Regions from separate parts of the Duganella vulcania genome, predicted to be linked through region 1. Evidence: predicted binding sites of a transcription regulator. Region 1 holds the regulator's gene; each other region holds the start of a gene.
What was found. Region 1 encodes sigma-54, which starts transcription at its own class of promoters, with help from an activator protein. Its sites were predicted from a motif close to TGGCANGNAANCTGCTTT; they were not measured.
Positions count from the first base shown of each region.

Region 2: a site for sigma-54 is predicted at 1,385-1,402, ahead of GTP90_RS26065 (TldD/PmbA family protein). Genes of this name have one in related genera too.
Region 3: a site for sigma-54 is predicted at 1,953-1,970, ahead of GTP90_RS13195 (pilin). Genes of this name have one in related genera too.

Region 1 is NZ_WWCX01000024.1:5,919-10,040, reverse strand. Features, by position in the region: gene lptA (lipopolysaccharide transport periplasmic protein LptA) at 1-309, shown strand, start outside; gene lptB (LPS export ABC transporter ATP-binding protein) at 312-1,064, shown strand; gene GTP90_RS15445 (RNA polymerase factor sigma-54) at 1,068-2,546, shown strand; gene hpf (ribosome hibernation-promoting factor, HPF/YfiA family) at 2,624-2,983, shown strand; gene GTP90_RS15435 (enoyl-CoA hydratase/isomerase family protein) at 3,076-4,122, shown strand, end outside.
Region 2 is NZ_WWCX01000069.1:12,481-16,602, reverse strand. Features, by position in the region: gene GTP90_RS26075 (methyl-accepting chemotaxis protein) at 1-362, shown strand, start outside; gene GTP90_RS26070 (class I SAM-dependent methyltransferase) at 363-1,175, opposite strand; gene GTP90_RS26065 (TldD/PmbA family protein) at 1,583-3,220, shown strand; gene GTP90_RS26060 (TldD/PmbA family protein) at 3,238-4,122, shown strand, end outside.
Region 3 is NZ_WWCX01000018.1:21,959-26,080, reverse strand. Features, by position in the region: gene sucC (ADP-forming succinate--CoA ligase subunit beta) at 1-286, shown strand, start outside; gene sucD (succinate--CoA ligase subunit alpha) at 300-1,181, shown strand; gene GTP90_RS13200 (FHA domain-containing protein) at 1,252-1,827, shown strand; gene GTP90_RS13195 (pilin) at 2,021-2,488, shown strand; gene GTP90_RS13190 (flagellar brake protein) at 2,580-3,290, opposite strand; gene GTP90_RS13185 (PIN domain-containing protein) at 3,425-3,868, opposite strand; gene GTP90_RS13180 (hypothetical protein) at 3,859-4,053, opposite strand.

The DNA.
Region 1 (4,122 bases):
GACGGCGCCGGCGACCAGTGGGTCGAAGGCGAAGCCGAGCGCATCGAGTACAGCAACAAGACCGACCTGGTCAAGCTGTTCTCCAAGGCCAAGGTGCGCCGCCTCGAAGGCGGCCGCCTCAGCGACGAGGTCAACGGCGAGTTCATTTCCTACGACAGCCGCAAGGAACAGTTCGCCGTGAAGAACACCGTCACCGGCGAGAGCAAGCCGGGCGCCGGCCGCGGCACCATGGTGATCCAGCCAACCATCCGCCCGGCCGCGCCGGCCGCCACGCCAGCCGCGTCGACGCCGCCGGCCACGGAGAAGTGAGCATGGAACCATCCTGCGGTAGCACCCTGATCGTACGCGGCCTGCAAAAGACCTACGGCAAGCGCCAGGTCGTGCATGACGTGTCCCTGCAAGTGGAATGCGGCGAAGTGGTGGGCCTGCTCGGCCCCAACGGCGCCGGCAAGACCACCTCGTTCTACATGATCGTCGGCCTGGTGCCGTCGGACGCCGGCAGCATCGACATCAGCGGCACCGACATCTCCTCGCTGCCGATCCACCGCCGCGCCTCGCTCGGCTTGTCCTACCTGCCGCAGGAAGCGTCGGTGTTCCGCAAGCTGACGGTGGAAGAAAATATCCGCGCCGTCCTCGAAATCCAGAAAGTGGACGGCAAGCCTTTATCCAAGGCTGCCATTGATGAACGGCTCAATACCCTGCTGGCCGATTTGCAGATCGAAAAGCTGCGCGAGAACCAGGCGCTGTCGCTTTCGGGCGGCGAGCGCCGCCGCGTGGAGATCGCGCGCGCACTGGCCACCAACCCGCGCTTCGTGCTGCTCGACGAACCATTCGCCGGGGTCGACCCGATCGCCGTCATTGAGATCCAGCGCATCGTGCGCTTCCTCAAGGAACGCGGCATCGGCGTCCTCATTACCGATCACAATGTGCGCGAGACGCTGGGCATCTGCGACCGCGCATATATCATCAACCAGGGCACGGTATTGGCTTCAGGCCGGCCAGACGACATCATCGCCAACGAATCGGTGCGTCGCGTGTATCTGGGTGAACACTTCCGTATGTGACCCATGAAACAGTCTTTGCAACTGCGCACGTCGCAGCACCTCGCGCTGACGCCCCAGTTGCAGCAGTCGATCCGGCTGCTGCAACTGTCGACGCTGGAGCTGCATCAGGAACTGGAACAGCTGCTGACCGATAATCCGCTGCTGGAGCGCCTCGACGACCCGCTGGACCGCTCGCTGCGGCTGCTGTCGGACGGCGCCATCAGCCAGCAAGCCCCGGTCGGCGACGCGCCGCCGGAAGGCCCGCCCAACGCCCAGGAGGCGCCGGCCGCCGACGCCGACAACTACGACGGCCCGGCCGCCGACACCGAGAGCACCAGCAGCGACGCCGACGTCGACTGGAGCGACGCCGGCCGCAGCAAGGCGCCCGACGACGAGGATGCGCGTCCGCAGCTCGAGGCCAGCCACTGCACGCTGCGCGAGCACCTGATGGAGCAGATGCGCGTGACGGTGCTGGAGATGCGCGACCGCGCGCTGGTCGAGCTGATCATCGACGCGCTGGACGAGAACGGCTACCTGGAGGAATCGCTGGAGGAAATCCACGCCCGCCTGCCGGAAGAGCTGGAGGTGGACCTCGACGAACTGCGCACCGCGCTGTCGCTGCTGCAAAGCTTCGACCCGATGGGCGTGGGCGCGCGCAACGCGTCCGAGTGTCTGGCGCTGCAGATCAAGCGCCTGCCGGGCATCCCGCTGGTCACGCGGCGCATGGCGCTGGCCATCGTGGAAAATCATTTGACCTGGTTTGCCCAGCGCGACTTCAACAAATTGAAGAAGGCGCTGCTGTGCGACGACGAGGATTTGCGCGAAGCACAAACCGTCATCCGCCAGTGCAATCCGCATCCGGGCTCGGCGTTCGCGTCGGACGTGTCGGACTACGTGGTGCCGGATGTGATCGTCAAGAAATCACGCAACGGCTGGCAAGTGAGCCTCAACAACGACGTCATGCCGCGCCTGCGCGTGAACGCCATGTACGCCAACCTGCTCAAGCAGGGAAAAGGCGAGGGCGCGATGGGCGCGCAGCTGCAGGAAGCCAAGTGGCTGATCAAGAATATGCGCCAGCGTTTCGACACGATTTTGCGCGTCGCACAAGCGATAGTAGAACGACAAAAGAACTTTTTCTCGCACGGCGCGGTCGCCATGCGCCCCCTTGTGCTTCGCGAAATTGCTGATACACTGGGTCTACACGAGAGCACTATTTCTCGTGTAACAACTCAAAAATATATGCTGACCCCGCATGGCATGTTTGAGTTGAAATATTTCTTTGGTAGCCATGTCGCCACCGAAGCGGGGGGGGAAGCAAGTTCGACGGCGATACGCGCACTCATTGTGCAATTGACAGGAGCAGAAGACCCGAAAAATCCTTTATCCGACAGTAAGATTGCGGACATGCTGGGAGAACAAGGCATGGTGATTGCGCGACGAACTGTTGCCAAATATCGCGAAGCTTTGAAAATCCCGCCAGTCAGTCTCCGCAAGTCTTTGTAGTTACTTGGTTCCTGCGCGCCCGGTAGCAATGGGCCCCGCACTAACCGTAAGAAGCGACATTATCTTTAGGAGTGTGTATGAATCTCACCATCAGTGGACATCATCTCGAAGTGACCTCGGCCATCCGTGAATACGTGCAGAGCAAGCTGGAACGCGTCACCCGCCACTTTGATCAAGTGATTGATATTGCTGTCATCCTGACCGTAGATAACCTTAAAGAGAAAGAGAAACGCCAGAAGGCTGAAATCAACCTGCGCATGTCGGGCAAGACCGTCTACGTGGAAAGCCTGTCCCAGGACCTGTACGCCGCCATCGACACCTTGGTCGACAAGCTGGATCGGCAGGTCATGAAGTACAAAGCCAAGGTCCAAGAGCACGGTCACGATGCGATCAAGCATCTCCCGGATAGCTACGAACCCGCTGCCGCCGCCCTATAACAACGGCCCCGGCACCATCAAACTAAGGGCGCACTGGCGCCCTTTTTTGCGCCCGCATAGAATAGGGTTTTCACCACTATCCTGCGCACCCCATGAGCGAATACGTCCACACCAGCGTCAGCAACGGAACCGGCTTCATCACGCTGGACCGGCCCAAGGCCTTGAACTCTTTATCGCTGGCGATGGTGCGCGACATCACGCAGGCGCTGATGGCGTGGCGCGACGACAGCGGCGTGGCCGCCGTGGTCATCCGCAGCAGCAGCGAGAAGGCCTTCTGCGCCGGCGGCGACATCCGCTTCTTCTACGACGCCGGCCGCGCCACGCCGCAGGGCGGCAGCGCGCTGGTGGAGGACTTCTTCACCGAGGAGTACGCGCTCAACCACCTGATCCATTTTTATCCCAAGCCGTACATCGCGCTGATGGATGGCGTGGTCATGGGTGGCGGCATGGGCGTGGCGCAGGGCGGCCCCGGCTGCCGCGTGCGCATCGTCACCGGGCGGACCAAAATGGCCATGCCGGAAGTGAACATCGGCCTGTTCCCGGATGTGGGCGGCAGCTACTTCCTGTCGCGCGCGCCGGGCAAGCTGGGCTGCTATCTCGGCGTGACCGGCGTGACCATTAGCGCGGCCGACGCGCTGTACGCGGGACTGGCCGACCACTACGCGCCGGCCGAAGCGATGGAGGTGCTGGAGGCCATCCTGGAATCGACCGCCGGCGCGGAACTGGCCGAGGCCATCGCCGCCTTCGCCGAGCCGTTCAAGGGCGCGGCGGGCGACAGCAAGCTGGCGGCCGAGCGCGCCGCCATCGATCGCCACTTCGGCGCCGGCTCGGTGCCGGCCATCATCGCCTCGCTGAAAACGGACGACAGCGCCTTCGCGCAAAAGACGCTGCAGGTCATGGCCACGCGCTCGCCGCTGATGATGTGCGTGACGCACGAGCTGGTCAAGCGCGGCGCCGCGCTGGACGTGGCCGGCTGCCTGCGCATGGAGCGCACGCTGGTGCGCCACAACTTCGAGGATGGCGAAGTGATCGAAGGCGTGCGCGCGCTGGTGATCGACAAGGACAACGCGCCGCAATGGAAGCCGGCCTCGCTGGACGAGGTGGACGCCGCCATGGTGCAGCGCTTCTTCCAGCCGGTG
Region 2 (4,122 bases), on a different contig from region 1:
TGGCGCCGAACATCCGCAAGACGTCCGAGCTGGTGCAGGAGATCGCGGCGGCGTCGGAGGAGCAGAGCTCCGGTGTACGGCAGATCAACAGCGCGGTGGTTCAGCTGAGCCAGACCACCCAGGTCAACGCGGCCAGCTCGGAGGAACTGGCGGCCACGTCGGAGGAGATGAGCGCCCAGGCCGAGCAGCTGGGCCTGTTGATGGCGGTGTTCAAGCAGTACACGGTCGCCACGCCGCAGCGCAGTGCGGCGCCGCGCCGTGCCGCCGTGCTGAACGCGGGCGCCAGGGCGCAGCGTCCGGCGCGCAAGCTCGACCTGGTGGCCGACGGCGCGCCGGACGAGACCAAGTTTACGCGCTTCTGATTACGGCTTGACGAACTTCAGCGTCATGCGGTCGCTCTCGCCGATGGCCTTGTACTTGGCGCGGTCCTCGTCCTTGTTGGCGTAGGTCGGCGGCAGCGCCCACACGCCGCCTTTGTGCTCGGCGTTGTCCTTGGGATTGGCGTTGACCTCCGACTGGTCGGCCAGCTTGAAGCCCGCCGCCTCGGCCAGGCCGATCACATATTTCTCGTGCATATAGCCGGTGCTGGCGTCCTTGTCCTGCGTCTTGGCGGCCGGCAGGCGGTGCTCGACCACGCCGAACACGCCGCCCTTTTTCAGGCTGGTGTAGACGCTGCCGAACAGCACCTTCAGGTTGTCCGGCCCGGTTTCCATCCAGTTGTGGACATTGCGGAAGGTGAGCACCATGTCGACGCTGCCGGCCGGCGCGAACTCATACTTGCGCGGCGGCGAGAACACGCCCAGCGCCACCTTGTTGTACACCTCCGGCTTGGCGTTCAGGCGCGCCATGAAGCGCTCGGCTCCCTTGCGCTCGTTGGCGTCGGGCGAGGCCAGGTCGTTGCCGGCGGCGATCAGCTTGCCGTGGTCGCGCAGGTAGGGCGCCAGGATCTCGGTGTACCAGCCGCCGCCCGGCGCCAGTTCGACCACGGTCATGTTCGGCTTGATGCCGAAAAAGCTCAACGTCTCATACGGATGGCGATAGACATCGCGCTCCACATTGGCCGGCGTGCGCGACGGCGCCGCGATGGCGGCCTTCAGCGCCGCGTCCTCGGCGGCGAAGGCGCCGCCCGCGATCAGCATGCTGGTGGCGAGGATGGCAAGTACGGTTCGTTTCATGCAGGGTCTCCTGATGGATCATGGTTGTGGCGATGCGCAGCCGCTCGCCCAGCGCGATCATCGGCCAACCTTGCCAGATGGTCAAGCGAATTGGGACGGACACCCGGCGGACACTTGCGGACACTCCCGGACACTCGCGCGGACAGTCCGGCGGACATCCGGGCCACGGCAAACATGGCAAATGCACCAACTTGCAACATGAATACCCGTGGCACACATTTTGCCTATCTCGTTCCTTAATCCGGCGCTAATATTGCAAAACCCGCGGAAACGGCGGCGGATATTCAGGTGTAGTGCGAAGCAACGAGCGGTAACGAAGTAGTTCCAGCTGGAAGAGCAAATAAAAAGCAGAATCCCGGGCGACCGGCCCGCAATCTAATCCTTGCTGTTACGTTTTTGGAGATACGATGGAACGACGTGCATTCCTCAATGTTAGTAGTCTGGCCCTGGGTACGATGTTGCTGCCCGCCTTCGGCCGCGCAATCGCGGCGGAAGAGCTGCTCAAGCCAGTCGCCCTTCAATTCAAGAAAATGCTGGCCGACACCGCGATGACCGCGGCGACCCAGGCCGGCGCCTCCTACTGCGACGTGCGCGTGGGACGCTACCTGAACCAGTTCATCACCACGCGCGACCTGAACGTCGAAAACGTGGTCAACACCGAATCGGCCGGCGTCGGCGTGCGCGTTATCGCCGGCGGCGCCTATGGCTTTGCCGCCACCAACGACATGACGCCGGACGGCGTGGCGGCCGCCGCGCGCCAGGCGGTCGCCATCGCCAAGGCCAACGCCAAGCTGCAGACCGAGCCGGTGATCCTGGCCCCGGTCAAGGGCGTGGGCGAAGTGGCGTGGGCCACGCCCATCGTCAAGGACTGGCGCACCGTCGCCATCAAGGACAAGGCCGAGCTGCTGATCGCCGCCAACAAGGCCGGCATGGAGGGCGGCGCCAGCTTCATGCAGTCGCTGCTGTTCCAGGTGAACCAGCAGAAGTACTTCGCCTCCACAGACGGCTCCTACATCGACCAGGACATGCACCGCCTGTGGATGCCGGTGTTCGCCACTGCGGTCGACCAGAAGACCAACAAGTTCCGCTCGCGCCAGGGCCTGTCGGCGCCGGTCGGCATGGGCTACGAATACCTGGACGCCCGCCCCGAGCACAAGATCAAGGCGGCCGGCGGCGTGACCACGCTGTACACCAAGTCCTACGACCTGATCGAGGACGCGCGCGCGGCCGGCAAGCAGGCCAAGCAGAAGCTGACCGCCAAGTCGGTCGAGCCGGGCAAGTACGACCTGGTGCTGTCGCCGGAACACCTGTGGCTGACCATCCACGAATCGGTCGGCCACCCGACCGAGCTCGATCGCGTGCTGGGCTACGAGGCCAACTACGCCGGCACCAGCTTCGCCACGCTGGACAAATGGCAGTCGAAGAAATTCAAGTACGGCTCGGAACTGGTCAACATCGTGGCCGACAAGACCACGCCCGGTTCGCTGGCCAACGTCGGCTACGACGACGAAGGCGTCAAGTGCAAGCGCTGGGACATCATCAAGGACGGCATCCTGGTCAACTACCAGGCCACGCGCGACCAGGCCCACATCATCGGCGAGAAGGAATCGCACGGCTGCTCGTACGCGGACAACTGGAGCAGCGTGCAGTTCCAGCGCATGCCCAACGTCTCGCTGCAAGCCGGTAAGAAGAAGATGACCCCGGACGAGATGGTCAAGGACGTCAAGAAGGGCATCTACATCGTCGGCGACGGCTCCTTCTCGATCGACCAGCAGCGCTACAACTTCCAGTTCGGCGGCCAGCTGTTCTACGAAATCAAGAACGGCAAGATCGGCGAGATGCTGGAGGACGTGGCCTACCAGTCGAACACCCAGGAGTTCTGGAACGCCTGCGCCGGCTTGTGCGACGAGCGCGATTGGCGCATGGGCGGCTCCTTCTTCGACGGCAAAGGGCAGCCTTCGCAGGTGTCGGTGGTGTCGCATGGCGCCAGCACGGCGCGCTTCAACGGCATCAACGTCATCAACACCGCACGCAAAATCGGCTAAGCCCTGGAGACCACGAGATGAAGAATTTGAGTCAAGACGAAGCAAAACGTATCTGCGACAAGGTGCTGTCGCTTTCCAAGGGCGACCAGTGCGAAGTGAACATCACCGGCAGCCGCAAGGGCAATATCCGCTACGCGCGCAACGCCGTGTCCACCGCCGGCTTGATCGAGGATACGCAGATGACCGTGTCGGTCGCCTTCGGCAAGAAGCAGGGCATCGCCAGCATCAACGAGTTTGACGACAAGTCGCTGGAAAAAGCCGTGCGCCGCGCGGAGGACCTGGCACGCCTGGCGCCGGAGAATCCGGAGTTCATGCCGACGCCGACCAAGCAGGAATACAAGGCCAGCCAGACCTTCTTCCAGAAGACCGCCGACATCGATCCCGAATTCCGCGCGCAGGTGGCGGCTTACAGCATCGAGAACAGCAAGAAGAACAAGCTGGTGGCGGCGGGCTTCTTCACCGACAGCGCGCAGTTCACCACCATCGCCAACTCCAACGGCGTGTTCGGCTACCAGCAGGATACTGGGCTGGACTTCACCGTCACCGTGCGCACCGAGGACGGCCGGGGTTCGGGCTGGGTCAAGCGCAGCGTGGGTGACGTCAGCAAGTTCGACGCGCGCGAAGCGTCCAACGTGGCGATCGAGAAGGCCTTGAAATCGGTGGACGCCAAGGCGCTGGAACCGGGCCGCTACACGGTGATCCTGGAACCGGCGGCGACCTCGGACCTGCTGGGCTATATGTTCAACGGCTTCGACGCGCGCCAGGCCGACGAGGGCCGCAGCTTCCTGTCGAAGAAGGGCGGCGGCAACCGCATGGGCGAGAAGCTGTTCGACGAACAGGTCAACGTCTGGGCCGACCCGTGGGACAAGGACGTGGCGGTGCTGCCGTGGGACGGACAGAAC
Region 3 (4,122 bases), on a different contig from region 1:
TGAGAAAGTGACCGAAGCCTTCAAGATCATGCTGAAAAACCCAGGCCTGAAAGCCATCCTGGTCAACATCTTCGGCGGCATCATGCGCTGCGACGTGATCGCCGAAGGCGTGATCACCGCGGTCAAGGCCGTGTCGCTGAACGTGCCGCTGGTGGTCCGCATGAAGGGCACCAACGAAGACCTGGGCAAGAAGATGCTGGCCGATTCCGGTCTGCCTATCATCGCAGCCGACACCATGGAAGATGCAGCGAAGAGCGTAGTCGCCGCCGCTGCCGGTCAAGCTTAATTAAGGAATCAACATGTCCATTCTGATCAATAAAGATACCAAAGTCGTTACCCAAGGTATTACCGGCAAGACCGGTCAATTCCACACCCGCGGTTGCCGCGACTACGCGAACGGCAAAGCTGCCTTCGTCGCAGGCGTGAACCCGAAGAAAGCCGGCGAAGATTTCGAAGGCATCCCTATTTTCGCTAACGTCACCGAAGCGAAAAAAGAAACCGGCGCCAACGTGTCCGTGATCTACGTCCCGCCAGCAGGCGCGGCCGCCGCGATCTGGGAAGCTGTCGAAGCCGAAATGGATCTGGCCATCTGCATCACCGAAGGCATCCCTGTCCGCGACATGATGGCCCTGAAGGACCGCATGGCCAAAGCAGGTTCCAAGACCCTGCTGCTGGGCCCTAACTGCCCAGGCCTGATCACTCCTGACGAAATCAAGATCGGCATCATGCCAGGCCACATCCACAAGAAGGGCCGTATCGGCGTGGTTTCGCGTTCGGGCACCCTGACCTATGAAGCAGTCGGCCAGCTGACCGCGCTGGGCTTGGGCCAATCGTCGGCAGTCGGCATCGGCGGCGACCCGATCAACGGTCTGAAGCACATCGACGTCATGAAGATGTTCAACGACGATCCTGATACCGACGCGGTCATCATGATCGGCGAAATCGGTGGTCCTGACGAAGCCAACGCGGCTTACTGGATCAAAGACAACATGAAAAAACCGGTCGTCGGCTTCATCGCCGGTGTAACCGCTCCTCCGGGCAAGCGCATGGGCCACGCCGGCGCGCTGATCTCCGGCGGCGCTGACACCGCACAAGCCAAACTGGAAATCATGGAAGCTTGCGGCATCACCGTCACCAAGAACCCGTCCGAAATGGCGCGTCTGCTGAAAGCCATGCTGTAATAACAGCCGGCTTGATTGTGGAATAATGAAGGGGAGCCCAGCGCTCCCCTTTTTTGTTTTGGAGACCAGATTGGCGAAGATCATCATCTCGCGGGATGGGCAAGTCGAACAGCAAGTACAACTGAGCAAAGAACGGATGACCATCGGCCGTCACCCGCGCAACGACATCGTGCTGACGCATCCGGCCGTCAGCGGCGACCATGGCGTCATCGTCACCATCCTGGACGACTCCTTCCTGGAAGACCTGCACAGCACCAACGGCACCTTCGTCAACGGCCACCGCATCGGTAAGCATTTCCTGCAACACCGGGACGTGATCAAAATGGCCAAGTTCCAGATCGAATTCATCGCCGACGGCGTGCGGCCGATGATGGCGGCAGCGCCGCTGCTGGCGCAAATCGAAGTATTAAATGGCAACAATGCCGGCAAACAAATGGCGTTGACCAAGCCGCAGACCACCCTCGGCCGCGCCGGCGGGCAGGTGGTGGTGATCCACCTCCATCCGGACGCCTACACCATCACGCATCAGGAAGGCGCTCAGCCGCCGCTGGTCAACGGCATCGCGCTTGGCAAGCAGGCGCAACGCCTGAATCATGGCGACGTGATCGAGCTCGGCGGAACGCAAATGGCCTTCCGCATCGCCTGACAATAATTGTCAGGACGCCGCCGGCTGACAAATTGCGGCGTAGCGAGTGACAAAAAACGGCAGTCCGGATAGCCAAAAGCGACAGTTTTTGGCAGGTTTCGACGGTTTCGGGGGCAAAAACGGGGTGGCACACCAATTGCACTTAGCTCACTGTCCCACCCAATTTGTAGTTCAACACACCCAGGAGTCGAAAATGAAATCCATGAAAATGATGAAGAAACAAGCCCAGGCCGGCTTTACCCTGATCGAACTGATGATCGTGGTTGCCATTATCGGCATCCTGGCCGCTGTTGCGATTCCTGCGTACAGCGACTACACCATCAAAGCCAAGATGGCCAACGCCCAGGGCGCGGTCGACTCGATCAAAACCGCCGTGGCGCTGTGCGCCCAGGAAGGTGGCGGCGACTTGACCGGCTGCGACTCTGGCGCCAAAGGCGTGCCGACCTTTACCCCGACTAAGGAAGTGGCCACCGCCACCGTCAAGGACGGCATCATCACCGAAACCTTCGCCACCAACGTCGGCAAAGACATCGACGGCAAGACCGCCATCTTCACTCCAAACATCGCCGCCGGCGCAGCCAACGTGAACTGGACCGTGACCACCACCGCCACCAACCCCGTAGCAATTGCAGCGTTGACCAAAAATAACGCTACGCCTTAATGAAGTAGTGGCGGCGTAAAAAACCGCCTGCCTGGACGCGTCAAGATCGCGTTCAGTGCAGGCGGTTTTTTTTTCGTCCGTGGCGCGCGAATCAGACGATCTTCTGGCGGTCGGCGATCAATGCCTCGTAGGTCAGGTTTTGCAGCATCGTGTAGTGGACCGGATCCAGGTCGATGAACTGCACGCCGTAGGTGAACACCTCGGGCTTGTCGCCGGCGGCGGGCTTGACCACGTTGATGTTGCGGATGGTCGCATTCGGATTGATCCGCACCTGGCGGTTGCCGGGCTGGGCGATCAGGTAGAACGACAGGCCGACCTGGGTCTCGTCGTCCGACAGCTTCTTGGACGACTCGATCAGCGCGCCGGACACGCTCAGGTTCACCAGGAACACCGAGGTGGTGCCGATGGGCGAGGTGACCTGGGCCGGGATATCGACCTTGACCCGCATCGCCGCGCGCAGGCTGGTCCCCTGGATGGACACCGGGAAAGACAAGTGGACATAAAACAACGGACGCGGGAAAACCCGCTGCACCACGCAAGAGAACGAGCACACATTTACGCCGGAAAACACGCGGATGGTCAGCTTGTCGCCATCGTTGAGGGCGATCGGAGCGCCGTTCTCGAAGGGTACCTTGACGATCATATACTCGTCCTTCATCCAGCCAATCAGCGTGGAGAAGTGCTGGATCGGCTTGATGGTACGGTGCGTAATGAACTGAATCCTGCCGCCTACCTGCAGGTTCATCTGCTCGAATTCGTATTCCTGAGTCTTGGCTTCGCTCGGTGGAGGGTTGCTGCTCATTCAAATTCTTTCTCGTATGCGCGAGGCGGGTACGGTGAGGCCTACGTCAAAAATTACTTCTGTGACATTGATTATATACGCGCCAATCAAAGGTAACAATCAGACAATAGGGCGGGTTGCTAATCGATGGCAGACTAGGCTGCTGGGGGCGGGGCAACGTTGAAAACCGTTGCATTTTGGAGTTCGTAAGGGACGCGAAGGTTGCTGCCCCTGAAGTCTTTCTTGTTGCGGGTAACGAGCAAGCGCCCGGTCACATTGGCCGTACCTTGGATGACGGCGTCGGGCAGGCGAATCTTGGGTGGGTTGATCAAGCTGCTTGCGCGTACTCTGGCCGCCTCGGCCACGATGGCATCGCTGGTATGAATGACTGTAAATGTTGCCAGGAAATCGCGGATTGTCTGCATTTCTTGAGGGGTAATCTTCCCCCAACCAGCCTTGGCAATAGGCTTCGATATGACTTCCATCCAGGTGATCGCGCTGATCCCTATGTCATCAAAATAAGCAATTTCGGTTACCGCTTGTTGGCTTCCATTCAGCGCGTCGATCAGGATATTACTGTCGAAAAGGGCTAATCCCATTCTGCCCGGACCTCTAGCTGATACTCCAGCCCGTCCTCGGGGAACACATCCTTGCCCTTCAATATGCCGAAAGCAGCAGCGATAGCTTTGTTGCGCGCTTCAAGCTTGGCTGCAATATCGAGCTGCACCGCCTGTTCATCCGGCACGGCCGGCTTTTGAACTTGCTCTTCTGGTAGATGCTGCATTTCAACCTCCAGAGTGGGCTTTGAAAGGGAAATTATAGGCCGGTGCACGCTCACTGGCGCAGCTGCGCA